Regions from separate parts of the Pseudomonas sp. KH_027 genome, predicted to be linked through region 2. Evidence: predicted binding sites of a transcription regulator. Region 2 holds the regulator's gene; the other holds the start of a gene.
What was found. Region 2 encodes FliA, which starts transcription of late flagellar genes. Its sites were predicted from a motif close to CTAAAGTTTNNNNNNNNNNNGCCGNTAA; they were not measured.
Positions count from the first base shown of each region.

Region 1 (8,428 bases), 630 kb from region 2:
GTTGCGGCATTCTGCTGCATGGAGCTTTTGATATCCCTGAAGCCCAGTTCAATTTCCCAGCGCTCCTGGTACAGCTCTGCAACGGCTTCGGCGCTGTAGGCGTCGGCCGGTAGCGAGGTCAGGACGGTTTTCACTTTGCCCTGCACTGCATAGCTGACTTCACGCACGTCCCAGTAGGTTGGTAGGTCTGGGTTACGCTTTCTCGCCTGCGGTGAAACCTTCATACGCAGCAGGCGATCCTGCTTGCCGTAACGGATCACCTCCTCGCTGATCAGGCCCTGACGAGCGGGGATCAACCAGTGTCGGTTGTCACCGGCCGTGGCCACTTTCAGCAGCAAATCAGCACTCCAGAAGCCTTTATCGAACAACGTGACCGAATGGTTGGGGATCTGTTGCAAAAACTCATCGGCCAGGCGCATTTCACTGCGCCGATAGGGGCTCAGCTGGGCATTCAGAATCAAATGGGAGCGCACATTCATCAAGGCTACAAGACGCATCATGGGGAAGGGCGTCTGGCGCTCGGTGGAGGTATTGCCAGACCCGAAATGGTCCCGTAGTTCAGGCGTATCGGGCGTGCGCATGAGTGCCCCGTCCACGGCAAAAACCTGCAGCCCCCGCCAGGTGTCATCGCTATAGCGTTCGCCTCCCCATTGGCTGCCAGTTTTGCGGAACAGCCACTCGACCGGCTCGGCGCCAAGCCGCTTGCGAGCCTCAGTGACACCACTTTTGGCCAGCAAGCAATCCGAAGCCAGTCCCTGGGCACAAATGTTTAGACGCCTGGCCACCTCATGGACAGGCTCATCGCGGAAGAGCGCCATGCCTAGCACCAGCCAGAGCACCTGATCGGCAGGTAGCCGACGACGGCGGATGGTGGCCTGAGAGGAAAGATCAAGCGCGGACGCCACCCACTCGATTGGGATGTTCTGGGTGAAGGTGCTCAGGTCGGAGAAGTTGAATAGCTCGCCCAGATCGAGCAGATGCTGTTGGAAAGACATAAAAAATCCGATACCAGGAAGACTGGCATCGGATTCTCGGGGAAGCCCGGCTGGCGTTCAAATGCTTAAGTGAACAGCATTACGCACATGCGGGGCTTTTTTGTGTCTGCGTTTTATTCGTCCATCTGCGACTGCAGGTAGTTCGGCAGGCCGACCTTGTCGATCAGGCCAAGCTGGGTTTCCAGCCAGTCGATATGGTCTTCCTCGGAGCAGAGGATCTCTTCCAGCAGCTCACGGCTGGCATAGTCGGCAATGCTTTCGCAGTAGGCGATGGCGTCCTTGAGATCGATGTGAGCCTTGTGCTCGATCTTCAGGTCGCACTCAAGCATTTCCTTGGTGTTTTCGCCGATCAGGATTTTGCCCAGGTCTTGCAGGTTCGGCAGACCTTCGAGGAAGAGGATGCGCTTGATCAGCTTGTCCGCATGCTTCATCTCATCGATGGATTCGTGGTACTCGTGCTCACCGAGCTTTTTCAGGCCCCAGTCTTCGTACATGCGTGCGTGCAAGAAGTACTGGTTGATAGCGACCAGCTCGTTCCCGAGGATCTTGTTCAGATGCTGGATGACTTTCTTGTCGCCTTTCATGTCGGATCCTGCCGTGCAAGGGAATTGAGTATTTTCGGATTTTGAGCCTGTCGATTGGGGCTGTCAAATCTAAGTTATTGAATTTAAAGTAATAATTAATAAAAATACGAATGTTTTAGTTCTGCGTTTTGTCGCTAAGCACTTGAATTACAGGCATAAAAAAACCGGACACGCGGTCCGGCTTTTCGAAAGCGTTGGAATCAGGCGGCAACAAAGCCGGCCGGGTAGGCCAGAGCAGCTTGGCTGCTTTGTACCTCGGTCAGGGTTTCGCGAACCACTTGCTTGGCCAGGGTGGCGCATTTGCCGCATTGGCTGGCAACGTCCAGTGTGTTGCGGACATCGCGGTAGCTGCAGCAACCTTCGAAGATCGCATCGCGGATTTGACCGTCGGTAACACCAAGGCAGAGACAGACGTACATAGGTGGCCCAAAACTCAAAGTGGCTTGATGCGAAAGATACTAATGTTAATGAGAATGCTTGTCAAAACCTATGTTCGGCTCCTCGTGCCAGAAGCCTGACTGCCGGATGAGCGGTCATCTGTGTTGGGGCGGCCCGTAACCTGTATGCGGGGAAAAAGCGGTGGGCCTCGCTCAAAATCGAGGTGTATCATCGACGGTTCTTGGAGCGGGTCGGGTCATGGCGCTGTCGTTCGGCGGCGCTGGATGTGTATCGACTCGCGCCTCACTCATCCACTCAAGGAGATATCGAATGAGCGTACTCGTAGGCAAACAAGCCCCTGATTTCAATGTGGCCGCGGTGCTGGCCAACGGCGAGATCGTCGACAGCTTCAGCTTGTCCTCGGCAATCAAAGGCAAATACGGTCTGGTCTTCTTCTACCCGCTGGACTTCACCTTTGTCTGCCCGTCCGAGCTGATCGCTCTGGATCACCGCATCCCTGATTTCAAGGCGCGCAACGTAGAAGTGATCGGTGTTTCCATCGACTCCCATTTCACCCACAACGCCTGGCGCAACACGCCGGTAGAGAAGGGCGGTATCGGCCAGGTTCAGTACACCCTGGCTGCCGACGTCAAGCATGAGATCGCCAAGGCCTACGACGTAGAGTCCGCCGATGGCGTGGCGTTCCGTGGTGCTTTCCTGATCGACCTGAATGGCGTCGTGCGTTCGCAGATCGTCAATGACCTGCCGCTGGGCCGTAACATGGACGAGCTGCTGCGTCTGGTCGATGCCCTGCAGTTCACCGAAGAGCACGGCGAAGTCTGCCCGGCGAACTGGAAGAAAGGCGACAAAGGCATGACCGCCACACCGGAAGGCGTGGCCTCGTACCTGGCCGAGAACGCCAGCAAGCTGTAAGCCCGAAAGGCTGCTGCCTGCATAAAAAAACCCGGCTCAGGCCGGGTTTTTTTATGCAGGGGTCATTCGTTGAAGTCTTCCCAGCCGCCCATTTCTTTCCAGCGGTTGACGATGCCACAGAACAGCTCCGCAGTTTTCTCGGTGTCGTAGCGCGCGGAGTGCGCTTCGCGGCCGTCGAAGTCGATGCCGGCGGTCTGGCAGGCCTTGGCCAGCACGGTCTGGCCGTAGGCGAGGCCGGCCAGGGTGGCGGTGTCGAAGCTGGAGAAGGGGTGGAAAGGGTTGCGCTTCATCTCGTTGCGGTTGACCGCCGCATTGAGGAAGCCCAGGTCGAAGCTGCTGTTATGCCCGACCAGGACCGCGCGCTTGCAGCCGTTGGCTTTCAGTGCCTTGCGGATGCCCCGGAAGATATCGGTCAAGGCGGTCTCTTCGCTCACGGCCATGCGCAGCGGATGGTCGAGCTTGATGCCGGTGAATTCCAGGGCGGCGGCTTCGATATTGGCGCCTGCGAATGGCTCGACCCGGAAGAAGTAGGTGTGCTCGGGGAAGAGAAAGCCTTTTTCATCCATGCCGACGGTGACTGCGGCAATTTCCAGCAGGGCGTCGGTGGCGCAATTGAAGCCGCCGGTCTCGACATCGACGACTACCGGCAGATAGCCACGAAAGCGCTGGGCCATCGGGTGGCGTGAGTTGCCACCGCCACCGTTGCCTTCCTGTTCGTCGTCGTAGTTATCGTCACTCACGTGTTTTGCTCCAGCAGACGCCAGCGCAGTTTTTCACCGGCGCGCAGCGGGATTACGCTTTGCTCGCCAAGCGGCAAGCTAGTCGGGGCGGTCCATTCTTCACGAACCAGGGTGATGGTTTCGGTATTGCGCGCCAGGCCATAGAAATCCGGGCCGTGCTGGCTGGCAAAGGCTTCCAGCTTGTCCAGCGCATTACGCTGCTCGAAGGCTTCGGCGTACAACTCGATGGCGGCATAGGCGGTGTAGCAACCGGCACAACCGCAGGCGGCTTCCTTGGCGTGCTGGGCGTGGGGCGCCGAGTCGGTGCCGAGGAAGAACTTGTTGCTGCCGCTGGCCGCCGCATCCAGCAGGGCTTCCTGGTGCACGTTGCGCTTGAGGATCGGCAGGCAGTAGAAGTGCGGGCGAATACCGCCAACCAGCATGTGGTTGCGGTTGTACAGCAGATGGTGAGCGGTGATGGTGGCACCGACGTTCGCTCCGGCGGCATTGACGAATTGCACGGCCTCGCGGGTGGTGATGTGTTCGAACACCACTTTCAGCGTCGGGAAGCGCTCCACCACGCGGCTCAGGTGTTCGTCGATGAACACCTTTTCGCGGTCGAATACGTCGATTTCGCCACGGGTGACTTCCCCGTGCACCAGCAGCGGCAGGCCGACTTCGGCCATGGCTTCGAGCACATGGAAGATCTTGTCGACGCTGGTGACGCCAGAGTCCGAGTTGGTCGTGGCGCCGGCCGGATAGAGCTTGGCGGCGTGGACGAAGCCCGAGGCCTTGGCCGCGCGCACGTCTTCAGCGTTGGTCAGGTCGGTGAGGTACAGCACCATCAGCGGCTCGAAGCGGCTGCCGGCCGGGCGCGCGGCCAGAATACGCTGGCGATAGGCGTCGGCCTCTTGGGTGTTACGCACCGGCGGCACCAGGTTCGGCATGATGATGGCGCGGCCAAAGGTGCGCGCGACGTCGGCGACGGTGTGCGGCAGCAGCGCTCCATCGCGCAGATGGATATGCCAGTCGTCAGGGCGCAGCAGGGTCAGGCGGTCGGTCATGGGGGCAATACCAGATAAGCAAGCTTCAGGCGGGTAAAACTGCTGGGAATGCTACCGGAAAAGCCGCTCTCAGGCACTTGCTATCAAGTTTTGCCTGACGCAACCGATACCACTTGGGAATGCCGTTATTCCTCGTGGAGCCCGCCGTGCGCCAGCGTTATCTCGCCTTGCTCAGCCTGTTTGTCAGCTTGCCGGCTGCGGCTATTACCTTTCAGACGCGCCTGGAGAAGGTCGAATGGACGGTCGAGGGTGATCAATTCGAATGCCGTTTGTCGCAAAATATCACCGACTTCGGTGTCGGCGAGTTCGTGCGCCGGGCGGGCGAGCAAGTCACCTTCCGCCTGCAAGCCCGCGAGCAGTGGTTGGGCGCTGGCTCGGCGACCCTCTTGGCGGCGGCTGCGCCTTGGCAGCCGGGGCGTGGCGATATCAACCTGGGCATGGTCAGCGTCGGCACGGGCGAAGTGCCGTTCAACAGCTCGCAACAACAAGGCGTGCGTTTGCTCGGCGGCCTGCTCGACGGGCGCAGCCCTCTGATCCGCCATCGCACCCTGGAAGGGGGTGAGGGACTGGAAGTGCGGCTGCTGCCGGTCAAGTTCACCAAGGCCTATCACGACTACCTGGATTGCACCGCCAAGTTGCTGCCGGTCAATTTCGATCAGATCAAGCAGGCGCAGGTCGGCTTTGCGGGCGGCGGGGCGGCGCTGGACGATGTTTCCCGGGCCAAGCTGGAGATCATCCTGCAGTACCTCAAGGCCGACCCCGGCGTGAATCACATTGAGCTTGATGGTCACTCGGACAATAGCGGTAACCGCCTGACCAATCGGGACATGTCACGCCGTCGCGCCCTGGCGGTGCTGGATTACTTCAAGGCCAACGGGGTGCCGGAGCAGCAGATCGTCATGCGCTTCCATGGCGAACGCTACCCGGTGGCGCCGAACAGCAGCGAAGCCAATCGCGCGCGTAACCGACGGGTCACCGTACACCTGTCGCGTGAGCCGCAACCCGCCGAAACGCCAGCGCCAGCCGCGGTTGCACCCAAGCCGGCAGCCACCTCCTGACGGTCGCATCGACTAAAGATTTTGTCGCTTCGTCGTCACAAGCCGTCGCGCCTCTGTAAAACAGTCGGCGTGAGCAGTAGAATCGCGGGTTTTCCGTACAACCCCGTGGAGTGATGGCATGGCGGACGTAAAGAAGGTTGTCCTGGCGTATTCCGGCGGCCTCGACACTTCGGTGATTCTCAAGTGGCTGCAAGATACCTATCAATGTGAAGTGGTGACGTTCACCGCGGATCTCGGTCAGGGCGAAGAAGTCGAGCCCGCACGCGCCAAGGCAAAGGCCATGGGCGTGAAGGAAATCTACATTGACGACTTGCGCGAAGAGTTCGTGCGCGATTTCGTCTACCCGATGTTCCGCGCCAACACCGTTTACGAAGGCGAGTACCTGCTGGGTACCTCCATCGCTCGTCCGTTGATCGCCAAGCGGTTGATCGAAATCGCCAACGAAACCGGCGCTGACGCCATTTCCCATGGCGCCACCGGCAAAGGCAACGACCAGGTTCGTTTCGAGCTGGGCGCCTATGCCTTGAAGCCAGGCGTGAAAGTCATCGCGCCGTGGCGCGAGTGGGACCTGCTCTCGCGTGAGAAGTTGATGGACTATGCCGAGAAGCACGCGATCCCGATCGAGCGTCACGGCAAGAAGAAGTCGCCGTACTCCATGGATGCCAACCTGCTGCACATCTCCTATGAAGGCGGCGTGCTGGAAGACACCTGGACCGAACACGAAGAAGACATGTGGAAGTGGACCGTGTCGCCGGAAGCAGCTCCGGACGTACCGACCTACCTCGAGCTGACCTACCGCAACGGCGATATCGTCGCGCTCGACGGTGTGGAAATGAGCCCGGCCACCGTGCTGGCGACGCTGAACAAGATCGGCGGCGAGAACGGTATCGGCCGTCTCGACATCGTCGAGAACCGCTACGTTGGCATGAAGTCGCGCGGCTGCTACGAAACCCCGGGCGGCACCATCATGCTGCGCGCTCACCGGGCGATCGAATCGATCACCCTGGACCGCGAAGTCGCTCACCTGAAAGACGAGCTGATGCCCAAGTATGCCAGCCTGATCTACACCGGCTACTGGTGGAGCCCTGAGCGTCTGATGCTGCAACAGATGATCGACGCCTCGCAGGCCCACGTGAATGGTGTCGTACGCCTGAAGCTGTACAAGGGCAACGTCATCGTCACCGGTCGCAAGTCCGATGAGTCGTTGTTCGACGCCAACATCGCCACCTTCGAAGAAGACGGCGGTGCGTACAATCAGGCCGATGCGGCTGGTTTCATCAAGTTGAACGCCTTGCGCATGCGCATCGCCGCCAACAAGGGTCGCAAGCTGTTCTGACGGATTTCGACCTGCGTTGCGCAAACAACCCCGGGTATTCCCCGGGGTTGTTTGTTTCTGGGCGGTCGACTGTTGGCGATAGGGATAAATCCGTAGCCATCTGCTGCGAGTGGTCGGCTAGGGCACTGCGCAAGTGCGGCAGCTCTATCCGTTCGTGCCTGTCTTGAATCAACTATCACAGAACATGGGTATTCAATTAAGCCGCGCAAAGAGCGGGCTTGTAGCGGTAGTTGGTTGCGGCAGTGTTAACTGTGTTTTTGTATAAGTTCTATCTTGTAGCCGTCAGGGTCGGTGACAAAGGCAATGACGGTTTTACCGTGTTGCATGGGGCCGGCTTCCCTCGTTACATTGCCGCCATTTTTCTTGATGTCGGCGCAGGCCTGGTAGGCGTCCTGCACTTCGAGTGCGATGTGGCCATAGCCGGTGCCGATGTCGTACTCGCTCACGCCCCAGTTGTGGGTCAGCTCCAGCACGGCGCTGTCGTCCTCGCTGCCATAGCCAACGAAGGCCAGGGTGAACTTGCCGTCGGGGTAATCATTCTTCCTGAGAAGCGTCATGCCCAGGATGTTGGTGTAGAACTCGATCGAGCGTTCCATGTCACCGACCCGGAGCATGGTATGTAGAATTCTCAATGCTTGATCCTCGTTCAATGGCTTTGCCGGCAGTCTATCACAGCCTTTAAATGGGTCTCTTTGCGTGTCCGCTTCATATAAGTGCTGCAACTTTAAGTGTTGGATTAAAGTATATGGGTATGGGTTATAGCCCGTAGCCGGGCGTGCAAGTTCCGGGCGCGGCGCATGGTTTGTCTATCAATGCGCCGGCAGTTGCGGTGGGGCAGGTTTCAGCTGGGTTCCTTGCGGAAAAACAGCGTCAGCTGTCCGAACTCAATGCCGAACTTGGTCATGAACGAGCGGTTGGCCAGGGTGTTTTCATTGTGCCTGTACATCCAGTCGTCGAAATTGACCTGACAGGGCTGCGAATTTTTCAGCATGGTCGTTCTCCGCTTGGACAATAGGCGGCCATCACGGCCGGCCGAGCAGTTTCAGCCGCAGTTCAGGGTCGCGGCTGCGTGGGTCGAGCCAGATGGCGAAGAACGCCTGGGCAAAGGCCACATCGCGCACCTCATGCTGCAAGCGCTCGCCGACATAGAAGCGGCAGCCCTGCTCCGGCAGGAACACGCCGGTGATGCGCTGGCCGGGCTGCACGTCGATGAATGCCCGTTGCAGCTCGGCCTGCCATTTCGTCAATTGCGCCGCACTCACTTCGCTGCCGCCAAGGCGCTTGATTTCATCCAGGCTGGTTTGCACGAAATCCTCGCGGTTGATCGCTCGGTGATACGCCAGCTCCAAGGCGAAGGGGCT
Region 1 covers NZ_CM174470.1:3,591,527-3,599,954, reverse strand. The annotation lists gene AC3IYG_RS16915 (IS4 family transposase) at 1-995, opposite strand, end outside; gene bfr (bacterioferritin) at 1,109-1,579, opposite strand; gene AC3IYG_RS16905 (bacterioferritin-associated ferredoxin) at 1,780-1,998, opposite strand; gene AC3IYG_RS16900 (peroxiredoxin) at 2,288-2,890, shown strand; gene rnt (ribonuclease T) at 2,953-3,630, opposite strand; gene pyrC (dihydroorotase) at 3,627-4,673, opposite strand; gene AC3IYG_RS16885 (flagellar protein MotY) at 4,820-5,731, shown strand; gene AC3IYG_RS16880 (argininosuccinate synthase) at 5,850-7,067, shown strand; gene gloA (lactoylglutathione lyase) at 7,313-7,699, opposite strand; gene AC3IYG_RS16870 (DUF3833 family protein) at 7,909-8,058, opposite strand; gene AC3IYG_RS16865 (chalcone isomerase family protein) at 8,090-8,428, opposite strand, start outside.
Region 1: the regulator FliA is predicted to act here: its motif matches at 4,756-4,783, upstream of AC3IYG_RS16885 (flagellar protein MotY).

Region 2 (8,428 bases):
CCCGACCATCCTGCTGGCCGCGACCTTGCTGCGTCTGGCCCTGAACGTGGCATCAACGCGGGTGGTGTTGCTGCACGGCCAGAATGGCCATGATGCGGCGGGGCAGGTGATTCAGGCCTTCGGCGAGGTGGTGATCGGCGGCAACTACGTGGTCGGTATCGTGGTGTTCGCCATTTTGATGATCATCAACTTCGTCGTTGTGACCAAAGGTGCCGGGCGAATTTCCGAGGTCAGCGCGCGGTTCACCCTGGACGCCATGCCGGGCAAGCAGATGGCCATCGATGCCGACCTCAATGCCGGCTTGATCGAGCAGGCCGAAGCCAAGCGCCGCCGTACCGAAGTGGCCCAGGAGGCTGACTTCTATGGCTCGATGGACGGTGCCAGCAAGTTCGTGCGCGGCGATGCGGTCGCCGGTTTGCTGATTCTGTTCATCAACCTGATCGGCGGCATGGCGATCGGTATTTTCCAGCATGACCTGAGCCTGGGCGATGCCGGGCGGATTTATACCCTGCTGACCATCGGTGATGGCCTGGTGGCGCAGATTCCTTCGCTGCTGCTGTCCACGGCGGCGGCGATCATGGTCACCCGGGTCTCCAGTTCGGAAGACATGGGCGAGCAGGTCACTCGGCAAATGTTCGCCTCGCCGCGTGCCCTGGCGGTCGCCGCGGCGATCATGATCGCCATGGGCCTGGTGCCCGGCATGCCGCACTTTTCCTTTATCAGCCTCGGCCTGGTGGCGGCCGGTGCGGCCTACTGGATTGCCAACAAGCAACGCCAGGTCAAAGAAGACGCCGTGCAGGAAGTGCAGCGCCAGCAGGAGCTGCTGCCCGCCCAGCGCGCCCAAGAGGTCAAGGAACTCGGCTGGGACGACGTGACGCCCGTGGATATGGTCGGCCTGGAGGTGGGCTACCGGCTGATTCCGCTGGTCGATCGCAACCAGGGTGGCCAGTTGCTGGCGCGGATCAAGGGGGTGCGCAAGAAGCTCTCGCAAGAGATGGGCTTTCTCATGCCCTCGGTGCATATCCGCGACAACCTCGATCTGCAGCCCAATGGCTACCGGCTGACCTTGATGGGGGTCAGCCTGGCCGAGGCCGAGGTTTTTCCCGACCGCGAGCTGGCCATCAATCCGGGGCAGGTCTTCGGTACCCTCAACGGCGTGGCCGCCAAAGATCCGGCGTTTGGTCTGGAAGCGGTATGGATCGACCCCAGCCAGCGCGATCAGGCGCAGTCCCTCGGTTATACCGTGGTCGATGCCAGTACCGTGGTCGCGACCCATCTCAACCAGGTGCTGCACAAGCACGCCCACGAGCTGTTGGGGCATGAGGAAGTGCAGCAGTTGATGCAGTTGCTGGCCAAAAGCTCGCCGAAGCTGGCTGAAGAGCTGGTGCCGGGCATGGTGTCGTTGTCGACCCTGCTCAAAGTGCTGCAGGCGCTGTTGCATGAGCAGGTGGCGGTACGCGACATCCGTTCGATTGCCGAAGCCATCTCCAACGTCGCACCGAAGAGTCAAGATCCCGCCGCGATGGTCGCAGCGGTACGGGTGGCGTTGGCCCGCTCGATCGTGCAAGGCATCGTGGGACTAGAGCCGGAGCTGCCTGTGATCACCCTTGAGCCAAGGTTGGAACAGATATTGCTCAATAGTCTACAGAAGGCCGGGCAGGGCTCCGAGGATGGCATCCTCCTCGAACCCAGCATGGCCGAGAAGCTGCAGCGTTCCCTGGTGGATGCGGCGCAGCGCCAGGAAATGCTCGGCAAGCCGGCGATTCTGCTGGTGGCCGGTCCGGTTCGGGCGATGCTCTCGCGGTTTGCACGGTTGGCAGTGCCGAATATGCACGTGCTGGCTTACCAGGAAATCCCAGATAACAAGCAGGTCACCATCGTTGCGACGGTGGGTCAGAACTGAGGCTCTAGCTCATGCAAGTTAAACGCTTTTTCGCCGCCGATATGCGTCAAGCCATGAAGTTGGTTCGCGATGAGCTGGGCGCCGATGCGTCCATCATCGGCACCCGTCGGGTTGCCGGTGGGGTAGAGCTGACAGCTGCCTTGGATTACCAGGTGCCGGCCGCACCGCTGCGCCAGCCGAATCCGGAACTGGAAGTCGAGCTGCGCAAGACCCAATCGCGTATCGCCTCGGCGCAGGCTGAGTTGGCCGCCCGCGCGCTCGGTGATGGGATCAAGGACGGTCAACTGTTCGCCAATGAATCCATCGTCGCCCCTGAGCTGCCGGCCTCGTTCGTGCGCAGTGAGCGGCCGGCACTGGTCGCCGCGGCTCCGGCCGCGCCGGCCGCCACGGACCAGCGGGCTCTGGATGCGATGCGTTTCGAACTGCATGGTTTGCGCGAGCTGATCGAAGTCCAGCTTGGTTCCATGGCGTGGGGCCAGTTGCAGACGCGTCGCCCGCAGCAGGCCAACCTGTGGCGTCGCTTGCAGCGCATGGGCCTGTCCGCGGAATTGTCGCGTACCCTGCTGGAGCGCGTCGCCAATGTCGCCGAGCCGCGCCAGGCGTGGCGTATGCTGCTCGCTCACCTGGCCCACGCCATCCGCACGCCGAAAGAAGAGCCGCTGGAAGAGGGCGGCGTGATTGCCCTGGTCGGCCCGGCCGGCATGGGTAAAACCACCACCCTGGCCAAGTTGGCGGCCCGCTACGTGTTGAAATACGGCGCTCAGAACATCGCGCTGGTGAGCATGGACAGCTATCGGATTGGCGCACAGGAACAGTTGAAGACCCTGGGGCGTATTCTCAACGTCTCGGTGACCCAGGTGGACCCGGGTCAATCGCTGACCCAGGCGTTGGTGCCTTTGGCCCGCAAGCGCATGGTGCTGATCGATACCGCCGGCTTGCCGGGCAGCGATCCGGCGCTGCAGATGCAGCTGGAGACGCTGGCCGGGCGTGGGGTGAAAGCGAAGAATTACCTGGTCCTGGCGGCTACCAGCCAGAGCCAAGTGCTGAAGGCGGCCTACCATAGCTATAAGCGTTGTGGATTGTCTGGCTGCATCCTGACCAAACTGGACGAGGCCACCAGTCTTGGCGAGGTTTTAGGGCTGGCTATAAGCCAACGTCTACCGGTAGCCTATCTGGCGGATGGGCCGCGAATTCCGGATGATCTGCAGGTGCCGCGCAGTCATCAGTTGGTCAGTCGTGCGGTCAGCCTGCAAGCGCCGCAGGACCCGAGCGAAGATGCCATGGCCGACCTGTTTGCCGGCCTGTACCAGAACCCCGCACGGCGTGCCGGTTAAGCGTGGTCAGGACGCCAGAGTTGGCAAAGCATAGAATGAGTTGCGTACCGTTCAGCGTGCCCGAACGGAGTCAGATAAATGGCCTTAGCGGTAGTTAGGGGTTGTTTTGCGCATCGTCCAGCGCAGGCCGGACAAGGTGCGACGTAGAGAGTCAAGGTGGCCGAACACGCGGAGTTCACGGGTTGTGAATCAGCAGCCCGCAGCCATTTTTAACGCAGCACCACCGATGTGCAGATAGTTTCGAAACGACCTCTTAGACAAGGTGTGTAGATAACATGGGAATGCATCCCGTACAGGTGATCGCGGTGACCGGCGGCAAGGGCGGCGTCGGCAAAACCAATGTGTCGGTGAACCTCTCCCTGGCCCTGGCCGACCTCGGTCGTCGGGTGATGTTGATGGACGCCGACCTCGGTCTGGCGAACGTCGACGTGCTGCTCGGCTTGACCGCCAAGCGCACCTTGGCCGATGTCATCAGTGGCGAGTGCGAACTGCGCGATGTGGTGCTGCAAGGGCCGGGCGGCATCCGCGTGGTGCCGGCGGCCTCGGGTACGCAAAGCATGGTGAACCTCACGCCGATGCAGCACGCCGGTTTGATCCAGGCCTTCAGCGACATCAGTGACAACCTCGATGTGCTGGTGATCGATACCGCCGCCGGCATTGGCGATGCGGTTGTCAGCTTCGTGCGGGCCGCCCAGGAAGTCATAGTGGTGGTGTGCGATGAGCCCACGTCGATCACCGACGCCTATGCGCTGATCAAATTGCTCAATCGCGACCATGGCATGAGCCGGTTCCGCGTGCTGGCCAACATGGCGCATAGCCCGCAAGAGGGGCGCAACCTGTTTGCCAAGCTGACCAAGGTGACCGACAGGTTCCTCGATGTGGCGCTGCAGTACGTTGGCGCCGTGCCCTACGATGAGTCGGTGCGCAAAGCCGTACAGAAACAACGGGCGGTCTACGAGGCCTTCCCCCGCTCCAAGTGCGCGCTGGCCTTCAAAGCCATCGCCCAGAAAGTCGACACCTGGCCGCTGCCCGCCAACCCGCGTGGGCATCTGGAATTCTTCGTCGAACGCCTGGTGCAGCAACCGATCGCTGATACGGCCGTATGACAGCGGCCAATGGACTTCGTATGTATAGCAAGGCTCAGGCGCAGGATACCCAGCATCAGTTGATCGAACGGTATGCACCGTTGGTCAAGCGCATTGCCTATCACTTGCTCGGCCGTTTACCGGCCAGTGTCCAGGTGGAGGACTTGATCCAGGCCGGCATGATCGGCCTCCTCGAAGCCTCGAAAAAATACGACTCCAGTAAAGGCGCCAGTTTCGAAACGTTTGCCGGTATTCGCATCCGTGGCTCCATGCTGGATGAGGTGCGCAAAGGTGACTGGGCACCGCGGTCGGTGCACCGCAACAGCCGGATGGTCAGCGACGCAATCAGAAAAATTGAGGCTAGAACCGGTCGAGACGCTAAAGATCAAGAGGTTGCGGCCGAACTCCAATTGAGTCTCGAGGATTACTACGGCATTCTTGGCGACACTTTGGGCAGCCGCTTGTTCAGTTTCGACGACCTGTTACAGGACGGAGAGCATGCCGGCTTGCGTGAAGACGCGGGTATTACCCATTTCGAGCCTTCGCGCGAACTGGAAGATGAACGCTTCCAGTCGGCGCTGGCGGATGCCATCGCCAACCTGCCGGAGCGCGAGCAGTTGGTGCTATCGCTGTATTACGACGAAGAACTGAATCTTAAAGAAATTGGCGAAGTGCTGGGGGTCAGCGAGTCGCGTGTCAGCCAGTTGCATAGCCAGTGTGCCGCGCGTTTGCGGGCACGCTTGAGCGAGTGGCGCGCGCGCTGAGCGGTACTGCCGGTTTCACGATTGAACGGCGTATTCAGGTGCTGGATACGTTTGGGACTGTACGGAGGTCGACTTGGACAAAAACATGAAAATCCTCATCGTTGACGACTTCTCAACGATGCGACGGATCATCAAGAACCTCTTGCGTGACTTGGGATTCACCAACACCGCTGAGGCCGACGATGGCACCACTGCGCTGCCGATGTTGCAAAGCGGCAGTTTCGACTTTCTGGTCACCGACTGGAACATGCCGGGTATGACCGGCATCGATTTGTTGCGTGCAGTGCGAGCTGATGAGCGTTTGAAGCAATTGCCGGTGTTGATGGTGACTGCCGAAGCCAAACGCGACCAGATTATCGAAGCGGCGCAAGCCGGGGTGAATGGTTATGTGGTTAAACCGTTCACAGCCCAAGTGCTGAAAGAGAAGATTGAAAAAATCTTCGAGCGAGTTAACGGCTAATGTCAGCCGTGGGGGCACTATGGAGCATAACGAATTACCAATGGGTGACCTTGAGTCGACCCTGAAATCCCATGCCCGTGAGCTCGTCGATAGCCTGGAAAAAGGTAATTTCGGCGATGCGGTGCAGCTTATCCATGAACTCAACAAGACCCGCGACCGCGGCCTGTACCACGAAGTGGGCAAGCTGACGCGCGAGTTGCACAACGCTATCGTCAATTTTCAGCTCGATCCGCGAGTTCCCTATGCTCAGGAGGTGTCGCAGATCACCGACGCCACCGAGCGGCTGAACTACGTGGTGACGATGACCGAAAACGCGGCCAATCGGACCATGGATCTGGTCGAGCAGAGCGCGCCGTTGGTCAACGATCTGAGCAGCGAAGCGCAGGGCCTGAGCGCCGACTGGGGGCGTTTCATGCGCCGTGAGCTCGGTGCCGATGCTTTCCGTGAACTGGCCAAGCGTATCGAGTTGTTCCTCGCCCGCAGTGAGCGCGACAACGCCAAGTTGTCGAGCCATCTCAACGACATTTTGCTGGCGCAGGACTATCAGGACCTCACCGGTCAAGTGATTAAACGGGTTACCCAACTGGTCACGGAAGTGGAAAGTAACCTGCTGAAATTGGTGCTGATGGCCAGTCAAGTCGACCGTTTTGCCGGTATCGAACATGACCATGCAGCGCTACGTGCCGAACAAGAACAACAAAAAGAGCCTTCCCGTGGTGAAGGTCCGCAGATTCATGCCGATAAGCGTGAAGACGTCGCATCCAATCAGGACGACGTTGACGATCTGCTATCCAGCCTAGGGTTTTAGGGAGCACACCAATGAGCTTCGGCGCCGATGAAGAAATCCTCCAGGACTTCCTGGTTGAGGCCGGCGAGATACTTGAGCAGTTATCCGAGCAACTGGTCGAGCTGGAAAGCCGTCCTGATGACTCGAACCTGCTCAATGCCATTTTCCGTGGTTTCCATACCGTCAAAGGTGGCGCCGGTTTCCTCCAGCTGAATGAGCTGGTGGAGTGCTGTCACATCGCCGAAAACGTGTTCGACATCCTGCGTAAGGGTGAGCGACGCGTTGATTCCGAGCTGATGGACGTCGTCCTGGAAGCCCTGGACGCGGTCAATGGCATGTTTTCCGACGTGCGCGAGCGTGCCACGCCGACGCCGGCCACGCCCGAATTGCTGGCCGCGTTGGCGCGTCTGGCCGAGCCGCAGGCAGCGCAAGAACGTGAAGCGCCGGTTGTCGCGGTCGCTGTTGCAGCTGTTGCCGAGACTACGGCCTCTGGCGACATCACCGACAGTGAGTTCGAGCAACTGCTCAATGCTCTCAACGACGAGGCGCAACCCGATAACACGCCCGCTGCCGTGGGTGCTGCCGATGAAATTACCGATGATGAGTTCGAGTCGCTGCTCGACCAGTTGCATGGCAAGGGCCAGTTCGTGGCTGCGCCCGCTGCAACCGCCGTCGCCGTCGCGCCTGCCGCAGTAGCGGCGGCCAGTGTTGCCGCGAGTGCGAGTGACGAGATCACTGACGATGAGTTCGAGGCGCTGCTCGATCAGTTGCATGGCAAAGGCAAGGCCGTTGAGCCGGCTAGCGCCGCCAGCGCGCCAGCCGAACCGGTGCCGGCGGTTGCCGCAGGTGCTGGCGATACCATTAGCGATGATGAATTCGAAGCCTTGCTGGACCAGTTGCACGGCCAGGGCAAGTTCGTCGAGCCTGCCGCCCAGGCGCCTGTAGCGCCGGCCGCGGCGGTCAAAGCAGTGGCGCCGAGCAAGCCTGTGGTCAAGGCCGCAGCCAGATCCGAGCCCGCCAAGGCGCCGCCGGTTGCCGCCGTGGCTGAGAAAGCGATGCCGGCCAGCGAGGCGGAAACCACGGTGCGGGTCGATACCGCGCGGCTGGACGAGATCATGAACATGGTCGGCGAACTGGTGCTGGTGCGTAACCGGCTGGTGCGTCTGGGCTTGAACAGCGGCGATGAGAACATGGCCAAGGCCGTGTCCAATCTCGACGTGGTGACGGCCGACCTGCAGACCGCCGTGATGAAAACCCGGATGCAGCCGATCAAGAAAGTCTTCGGGCGTTTCCCACGTCTGGTGCGTGATCTGGCGCGACAGCTGAAGAAAGAAATCAATCTGGAACTGGTGGGCGAGGAAACCGACCTCGACAAGAACCTGGTGGAGGCTTTGGCCGACCCGTTGGTGCACTTGGTGCGCAACTCGGTCGACCATGGCATCGAGATGCCTGAGCAGCGCGAGGCCAATGGCAAGAACCGGGGCGGCAAGATCGTCCTGGCCGCGCAGCAGGAAGGCGACCATATCCTGCTGTCGATCTCCGACGATGGCAACGGTATGGACCCGGACGTGCTGCGCGCCAAGGCGGTCGAAAAAGGCGTGCTGGACAAGGATGCGGCGGAGCGCTTGAGCGAGGCCGAATGCTACAACCTGATCTTCGCGCCGGGCTTCTCGACCAAGACCGAGATTTCCGATGTGTCCGGTCGTGGCGTTGGCATGGATGTGGTGAAAACCAAGATTTCCCAGCTCAACGGCATCATCAACATCTACTCGGCCAAGGGCCAGGGCACCAAGATCGTCATCAAGGTGCCGTTGACCCTGGCGATCATGCCGACGCTGATGGTGATGCTCGGCAACCAGGCTTTTGCCTTCCCGCTGGTCAACGTCAACGAGATTTTCCACCTTGACCTGTCGCGCACCAATGTCGTTGATGGCCAGGAAGTGGTGATCGTGCGCGACAAGGCGCTACCGCTGTTCTACCTCAAGCGTTGGCTGGTCAGCAGCGCGGCCCATGAGGAGCAGCGCGAAGGCCACGTGGTGATTCTTTCGGTCGGCACCCAGCGCATCGGCTTCGTCGTCGATCAGTTGGTCGGGCA
Region 2 covers NZ_CM174470.1:2,966,322-2,974,749, reverse strand. The annotation lists gene flhA (flagellar biosynthesis protein FlhA) at 1-1,903, shown strand, start outside; gene flhF (flagellar biosynthesis GTPase FlhF) at 1,915-3,237, shown strand; gene fleN (flagellar synthesis regulator FleN) at 3,513-4,343, shown strand; gene fliA (RNA polymerase sigma factor FliA) at 4,340-5,086, shown strand; gene AC3IYG_RS13935 (chemotaxis response regulator CheY) at 5,172-5,546, shown strand; gene AC3IYG_RS13930 (protein phosphatase CheZ) at 5,566-6,354, shown strand; gene AC3IYG_RS13925 (chemotaxis protein CheA) at 6,366-8,428, shown strand, end outside.